2 regions of the Streptococcus sp. KHUD_012 genome follow, and region 1 is predicted to be linked to the other one. Evidence: predicted binding sites of a transcription regulator. Region 1 holds the regulator's gene; the other holds the start of a gene.

Region 1 (4,217 bases):
ACACTTCCTAGCCAAATGACAGCAGTTCAAAAAGCTGAAGCAACCTTTAAAGGTGTGACGGATGAAGTGCATTCCGTTGCAGATGGTAAAGTGATTAACATCGAAGATGTGAAAGATCCAGTCTTCTCACAAAAAATGATGGGTGACGGATTTGCGGTTGAGCCTGAAAATGGCCACATCGTTTCACCAATTGCTGGTAAAGTGACCAGCGTCTTCCCAACCAAACATGCCCTTGGTTTGGTAACAGATAATGGTTTGGAAGTCTTGGTTCATATCGGTCTAGATACAGTTAGTCTTGAAGGAAAACCATTCGAGGTTAAAGTTACTGAAGGTCAAACAGTTGCTGCTGGAGACCTCTTGGTAGAAGCAGACCTTGATGCGATCCGTGAAGCAGGTCGTGAAACTTCAACAATTGTTGTTTTCACAAATGCAGATGCAATTAAATCAGTTAAGGTCGAACATACTGGTAAATTGGCTGCAAATGCGCCTGTTGCAACAGTAGAATTATAAGAGATGTCGGCAAAGAAAACGAGGTTGGGGCAGTGTACCCGGCCTCTTGCCGTTTCTTGATTTGGAAAGAAGGAGAAATCAGGGGATGAAATTTTTAACATTAAATTCCCATAGTTGGATGGAAGAGAATGCCCAGCAAAAATTTGAGACCCTCAAGGAGCAAATTTTAGAAGCACAATATGATGTGATCTGTTTCCAAGAGGTCAATCAAGAAATGGCCTCAGAAACAGTCGAAACAGATGAGTATTATCAAGCTTTGCCATCATCTGTAGCCATTCACAAAGATCACTTTGTTCGCGTATTGGTAGAAGAGTTAGCTGCTCATGGACTCCACTATTATTGGACTTGGGCCTACAACCATATTGGCTATGATCACCTCAATGAGGGTGTGGCCGTTCTTTCGCGTCAACCCTTGAAGGCGGATGAGATTTTGGTATCCAATATGGATGACCCAACGGACTATCATACGCGTCGAGTGGCCGTTGCCCATACAAGTGTGGATGGCAAAGAAATTGCTGTTGCCAGCGTCCATCTTTCTTGGTGGGACAAAGGTTTCCAATTTGAGTGGCCACGCATTGAGAACTACTTCAGCCAAGTAGGCAAACCCTTTATTCTAGCTGGTGATTTCAATAATCCTGCTGGTCAAGAAGGGTATGAGACGATTCTATCCAGTTCCCTTAAACTTCAAGACAGCTTTATAGAAGCCAAAGAAACCAAGGGTACTTATACTGTAGGCCCTGGAATCGATGGCTGGACGGACAATCAAGTTCCATTGCGAATCGATTACATCTTTGCAAGTCCAGAATGGGACATCCAGCGTCTACATGTCATTTTTGATGGTCAAAACAAAGCCCATGTCAGTGATCACTATGGCTTAGAAGCTGAATTATCACTTTAATATAAATGGAGAGTCGAAAGGAAAACGATTTTATTCAATCGTCCTTCGACTCTTTTTTATGGATCAATGAGGAGCAAGCATAGGGGATTCTCCTGTTCTTCTGCTTTCTTTACGATTCAATTTATGGTAAAATGAAGTGTTAAAACAGTTTAAGGAGGTAGCAAATGCGTTGTCCAAAATGTGGTGGAAGTAAGTCTAGTGTGGTGGATAGTCGACAAGCTGAAGATGGGAACACCATCCGTCGTCGCAGGGAATGCGAAGAGTGCCATTATCGCTTTACTACCTACGAGCGAGTGGAAGAGCGGACCCTAGTGGTTGTCAAAAAGGATGGGACACGCGAGCAATTTTCTCGTGATAAAATCTTTAACGGTATTATCCGCTCGGCTCAAAAACGGCCTGTTTCTAGTGACGAAATCGAAGAAATTGTAAACCGAATAGAGCAAAAGGTTCGCAGCCAAAGTGATAATGAAATCAACAGTGAGTATATTGGTTCGTTGGTCATGGATGAGTTAGCAGATCTAGATGAGATCACCTATGTCCGTTTTGCTAGTGTTTACCGGAGTTTCAAGGATGTCGGTGAGTTAGAAACCCTCTTGAAACAAATTACGAAGGGAACCAAGAAGAAAAAGGAAAAATAGATGAAGCCCAATACGCCTTTCGCATTTTTAAAAAATAATCTTCTTCCACCGGCAGGGGCTGCATTGGAGCAGTATTACCTGCCTATTTTGGAGACGGAAACGGTAGCAGTTTATCGTTATCTGCTCGCCTCTTATGATCAGGGTGAAAAACAATATTTACTTGCTCAAATCCTCAATCACTTGAATATAGGATTTCCACAGTTGCTACTAGCCTTTGATCGCTTAATTGCTATGGGGTTGATCGATCTCTATGAGGAAGAAGTTGGGATCGCCATCCAATTACATGCTCCTCTTGCCTCAGAACAATTTTTTTCGAATGCTGTTTTTAAACGCTTGCTTGAAAAAAAGATTGGGGAAAAGGCCGTGGAGGATTTGCTCCCAGCACGCTCTTTAGGGACTAGACGGCAAGTGTCCTTCTCGCAAGTCTTTGGACTAGATGCTGGGGAGACGACCGTTCTTCCAAGTAAGAAACAGCAGTTTGATATGGAGATGTTTAAGCGAATGATGGGGCGTGATGGACTTCGTTTTGCGGATGAAGGAGAAGCAACCCTAGCTCTCTTTGCCATCGCAGAAGAGCAACAATGGACCTGGTATGAAACCTATCTCCTAGCAAAAGAAACGGCTGTAGACCGGATTGTCTCTCCAAAGAGAATGAAGCAAAAGTTGGCTCAGGCCAACCAAGAGCAACCCCGCATGTCCTATAGCCGTCAGGAAGAAACCATTCTGAGAGAAGCTAAGGCAAAATCCAGCCTACAATTTCTAGCGGAGATTAAGAAGGCACGCAATGCGACCATTACGCAGAGCGAACGCAAGACTTTATCCAAGTTAGCTGATCTAGGCTTACTAGATGAGGTGATCAATATTATCTTATTGTTGACCTTTAACAAGACCCAGTCTGCTAATCTCAATGAAAAGTATGCTTTGAAGGTAGGAAATGATTTTTCTTATCAAGGGGTCAACAGTGCAGAACTAGCGATTTTAAAAGTTCGAGAACGCCAGGAACAAGCTAAGTCTCAAGGAAACAAGGGGACGAGTCCTGCATCAGCCAAGAGCAAGCACAGCAATGTTCCCAAGTGGAGCCAACCAAACTATCAAAATCAAACCAGTCAAGCAGAAAAGGTGGATCTTGCTAAAGAGAAACAACGTCTGTTAGAAAAACTGAATCAAGGAGGTGAGTAGATGGAAAGTGTAGGTCAAACCATGTTTCATATGAATCGTGCGCGTCAATTTAACTATGAGGATTTGGTCGCACAGATCTTGGCAGACCAAGAAGTGGCTGCCTTTATCAAGGACCAGTCTTTGTCTGAACAAGAAATTCGACGTAGTATTTCAAAATTTAATCAATACATTAGTGAACGCAACCGTTTCTTATTGGGAGATCCGGATTATATTGCCAAAGGCTACAAACCCATCCTCACCATGAATGAAGGCTATGCGGATGTCGCTTATGAGGAGACGCCAGAGTTAATTGAAGCCCAAAAACGAGCTGCTATCAACCAACGTCTCAACTTGATCAATCTCCCTTCAACCTTGAAAGAAGCGAGTCTAGCCAAGGTAGAACTCGATGATAAGGGGCGATTTGAGGCCTTTGAAGAATTAGCCAATTTTGTGGCCAACTATCCAGAATATCAAAAGGGGATCTACCTCTATGGTGATTTTGGAGTAGGAAAGAGCTACATGATGGCAGCCTTGGCTCATGATTTATCCGAAAAACGTCAGGCCTCTACTACCCTACTTCATTTCCCAAGCTTTGCGATCGATGTCAAAAATGCCATCAGTTCAGGCTTGGTCAAAGAAACCGTCGATCAGGTGAAAAAAGCCGAAATTTTAATTCTCGATGATATCGGTGCGGAACAGATGTCAGCCTGGGTGCGAGATGAAATCTTACAGGTGATTTTGCAGCACCGAATGCAGGAAAATCTCCCAACCTTCTTTACTTCTAACTTTAATTTTGAAGAGTTGGAACGTCATTTTGCGGCTTCGCGCAATGGAGATGAAACCTGGCAGGCCAAACGGGTCATGGAGCGCGTGAAATTTTTAGCCAAGGAAATCCATCTGGAAGGAGTCAATCGTCGATGAATGAAACCATCCGTTTAATGAAATCTCATTTTTCTGTTCGCCGTTTTAAGGAAGAAGCCATCAAAGAAGCTGACCTCAAGGAAATTTTATCA
Region 2 (4,217 bases), 830 kb from region 1:
GATATCATCTGCCACAGCAACACCTTCAGCAAGCAATTTCGCTTTTTCTTCTTCAAGAATACCTTTAGCTGTACGGAACTCAGTCAACAAAGCAACCATTGGGAACATGATCCGCAATTTACCGTGGACAGATGCCCGAAGCAAGGCACGCAATTGTGTACGGAACATTTGATTACCAGTTTCAGAGATAGAAATACGCAAAGCACGGTAACCCAAGAATGGGTTCATTTCTTTAGGAAGATCGAAGTAAGGAAGTTCTTTATCCCCACCAATATCCATTGTACGAACGACAACAGGTTTACCGTTCATACCTTCAAGAACAGCTTTGTAGGCTTCGTATTGGTCATCTTCTGTTGGGAAGTCTTGAGAATCCATGTACAAGAATTCTGTACGATAGAGACCAACTGCCTCTGCACCATTATCGTTTACACCTTCAACGTCTTTAGGGGTACCGATGTTGGCAGCCAACTCGAAGTGTTTTCCATCAGCAGTCACTGTTTGAGCATCTTTAAGGAGAGCCCATTCAGCTTTTTGTTTGGCATAAGCTTCACCAGCTGCTTTGAAGGCTGCGATTTGTTCTTCAGTAGGGTTGATCACCACTTCACCAGTGATCCCTGAAACAGCCAAAACATCACCATCTTTGACAAGTTCTGTAATGTTATTTGTACCCAAAACAGCTGCGATTTCAAGTGTACGCGCCATGATAGCTGAGTGACTGGTACGTCCACCGATATTCGTAACAAAAGCTTTTACGTACTTTTTGTTCAACTGAGCTGTATCAGATGGTGTCAAGTCATGCGCTACCACGATTGCTTCTTCATTGATAGAAGCAGGGTTTGGCAATTTCTTACCAAGCAAGTTGGCAAGGACACGTTTGGTCACGTCACGAATATCTGCTGCACGTTCTTGCATGTAAGGATTGTCTTCCATTCCTTCAAAGATTGCAATGAACATGTCAGTGACTTCTTTCAAGCCAGCCTCTGCATTGATTTTTTTCGTACGAATCGTTTCTTTGATCTGACCAATCATTTCAGGGTCAGCGAGAACCATCATATGCGCATCAAAAACTTGCGCTGCTTCTTCACCAAGGCTTGCTACTGCATTCTCCCGAATAAGAGAAAGCTCGTTTTGTGAAGCTTCAAGAGCTGCATCCAAACGAGCTTCTTCTGCACTTGTATCTTCGACTGAAACAGTCTCAAATGATAAGTCTGGTTGAATGAGCAAATATGCCTTAGCAACGGCAACACCGTCAGATGCTGCAATTCCTTTTAGCATTTTTGTCATATTTTTAAGCCAATCCTTCTTTAGTCATTGTTTCTGAAATAGCTGCGATTGCATCATCAGCGTCAGCACCTTCAGCAGAAATTACAACGTCAGCACCTTGACCAACACCAAGGCTCATAACACCCATGATTGATTTCAAGTTAACTGATTTACCTTTGTATTCAAGAGTGATGTCTGATGCAAATTTGCTAGCAGTTTGAACCAACAAAGTTGCTGGACGTGCGTGGATACCTGTTTCTGCCACGATGTGGAAATCTTTAGAAGCCATAATTGGACTCTCCTTTTAAAAAATAGTTTTTGAGTTACCTTTTGATAACCCTTACAATTTGGTATTATATCATCTTTTGAAATTTTTTTCAAGATTTTTATCACTGACTTACAGAAAAAGACTGCGAAAAATCCCAATTTAGATACATTTTAAGAAGCACCTGAAGAACAGAGAAAATATCTTTTCAATTTTCTACTATATTATAAGTAACATTTTCCTCCGCTTTCAATGAAAAGAAGCTCTTGAACCACAGGATATTGATTCACCAAAAAATTATAACTAATTAAAGATGCTTTAAAGCCTATTCCTATCCCATTTCTTCGATTTTCACACTTTTCACTCACCACAATATATTGTGCTTTGAAAACTCCATTTCATATCTTTGCACAATATTTAGTTTTATTTTGTTGACAAGTTGCTGGATTTTGTTTATACTGTTTACAGATTTATATTTCGATAGGAGAACGGAAAAGAAATGGTAACCATTTATTCAAAAAATAATTGTGTTCAATGCAAAATGACCAAGCGATTCCTCGATAGCAATCATGTGGAATACCGCGAAATTAACTTAGATGAACAGCCAGAATTTGTAGAGCATGTTAAGAACCTTGGCTTCAATGCTGCTCCAGTAATTCAAACACCGGATGAAGTATTTTCTGGTTTTCAACCAGCTAAGTTGAAGAAACTTTCTTAATAAACACAGTATTTTGCTTAAATAGGGTCTAGCGTTAGCAACCTAACACTAGACTTTTTACTTGTAAAGAGAGGACTTCTCCTCTTCATTTTTTTGAACTAGAAAAGGATTATTATGGGATTAAAATCTCTTGAAGATGTGACGTATTTTCGTCTTAACAATGAAATCAACCGTCCAGTAAACGGCCAAATCATGCTTCATAAAGATAAAGAAGCTTTGGATGCGTTCTTTAAAGAAAATGTTGTACCAAATACTAAAGCCTTTGACTCGATTACAGACAAGATTCAGTACCTTCTCGAGCACAATTACATTGAGAGAGCTTTTATCGAGAAATACCGTCCTGAATTTTTAGAGGAATTGGCCCAATTTATCAAAGACCAAAACTTCCAATTCAAGTCCTTCATGGCGGCCTACAAATTCTATAACCAATACGCTTTGAAAACAAATGATGGAGAATACTATCTTGAAAGCATGGAAGACCGTGTCTTCTTCAATGCTCTCTATTTTGCTGATGGAAATGAAGCTATCGCGCGAGACATCGCAAACGAAATTATCCACCAACGCTACCAACCAGCTACTCCTTCTTTCTTAAACGCTGGACGTGCCCGCCGTGGAGAATTGGTTTCATGTTTCTTGATCCAAGTAACCGATGATATGAATGCGATCGGACGTTCCATCAACTCTGCCCTTCAACTTTCACGTATCGGTGGTGGGGTTGGGATTTCCCTCAGCAACCTTCGTGAAGCTGGAGCACCAATCAAAGGGTATGAAGGAGCCGCTTCTGGAGTGGTTCCAGTTATGAAACTCTTCGAAGATAGCTTCTCTTACTCTAACCAATTGGGACAACGCCAAGGGGCTGGGGTGGTTTACCTCAACGTCTTCCACCCAGACATCATCGCCTTTCTTTCAACTAAGAAAGAAAATGCTGATGAAAAAGTTCGGGTGAAGACTCTCTCACTTGGGGTCGTCGTGCCAGACAAGTTCTACGAGTTGGCTCGTAAAAATGAAGAAATGTACCTCTTCAGCCCATACTCTGTGGAACGTGAATACGGAGTACCATTCAACTACATCGACATCACTGAAAAATACGATGAGTTGGTTGCTAATCCAAACATCCGCAAGACAAAAATTAAGGCACGTGATTTGGAAACTGAAATTTCTAAATTGCAACAAGAATCTGGCTATCCATATGTAGTCAACATCGATACTGCTAACCGGGCCAACCCAGTTGATGGAAAAATCATCATGAGTAACTTGTGTTCAGAGATCCTCCAAGTTCAAGAACCAAGCTTGATCAACGATGCCCAAGAATTTGTCCAAATGGGAACAGACGTCTCATGTAACCTTGGTTCAACCAACGTAGTTAACATGATGACTTCACCTGATTTTGGACGTTCGATTCGTGCCATGGTTCGTGCTTTAACCTTCGTTACCGATAGTTCTCATATCGTGGCCGTTCCAACCATTGACCACGGAAATAAACTGGCGCATTCGTTCGGACTTGGAGCAATGGGACTTCACAGCTACCTTGCGCAACAATTGATTGAATACGGATCACCTGAGTCTGTTGAGTTCACAAGTATCTACTTCATGCTCATGAACTACTGGACTCTCGTAGAATCAAATAACATTGCGCGCGAACGTGGTGTTACCTTCCACAATTTTGAAAAATCTGATTATGCCAACGGTAGATACTTTGATAAGTACATGACTGGAGAATTTGTACCAAAATCTGATCGCGTCAAAGAACTCTTTAAAGATATCTTTATCCCAAGTGCAGAGGATTGGGCAGAACTGCGTGCTAAAGTTCAAGCAGATGGTCTTTACCACCAAAACCGCTTGGCTGTCGCACCAAATGGATCTATCAGCTACATCAATGACGTATCTGCTTCTATCCACCCAATCACACAACGGATTGAAGAACGCCAAGAGAAAAAAATCGGTAAGATCTACTACCCTGCAGCAGGATTG

Evidence for each region. The regulator NrdR, encoded in region 1, represses ribonucleotide reductase genes. The targets are predictions, from matches to a motif close to ACACNATATATNGTGT.
Region 2: the regulator NrdR is predicted to act here: its motif matches at 1,896-1,911, upstream of nrdH (glutaredoxin-like protein NrdH).

Annotation. Positions count from the first base shown of each region.
Region 1 is NZ_CP159355.1:749,646-753,862, forward strand. Features, by position in the region: gene ABVF55_RS03565 (PTS transporter subunit IIBC) at 1-510, shown strand, start outside; gene ABVF55_RS03570 (endonuclease/exonuclease/phosphatase family protein) at 596-1,408, shown strand; gene nrdR (transcriptional regulator NrdR) at 1,573-2,046, shown strand; gene ABVF55_RS03580 (DNA helicase) at 2,047-3,225, shown strand; gene dnaI (primosomal protein DnaI) at 3,226-4,125, shown strand; gene ABVF55_RS03590 (nitroreductase family protein) at 4,122-4,217, shown strand, end outside.
Region 2 is NZ_CP159355.1:1,576,514-1,580,730, forward strand. Features, by position in the region: gene ptsP (phosphoenolpyruvate--protein phosphotransferase) at 1-1,284, opposite strand, end outside; gene ABVF55_RS07625 (phosphocarrier protein HPr) at 1,289-1,552, opposite strand; gene nrdH (glutaredoxin-like protein NrdH) at 2,028-2,246, shown strand; gene nrdE (class 1b ribonucleoside-diphosphate reductase subunit alpha) at 2,361-4,217, shown strand, end outside.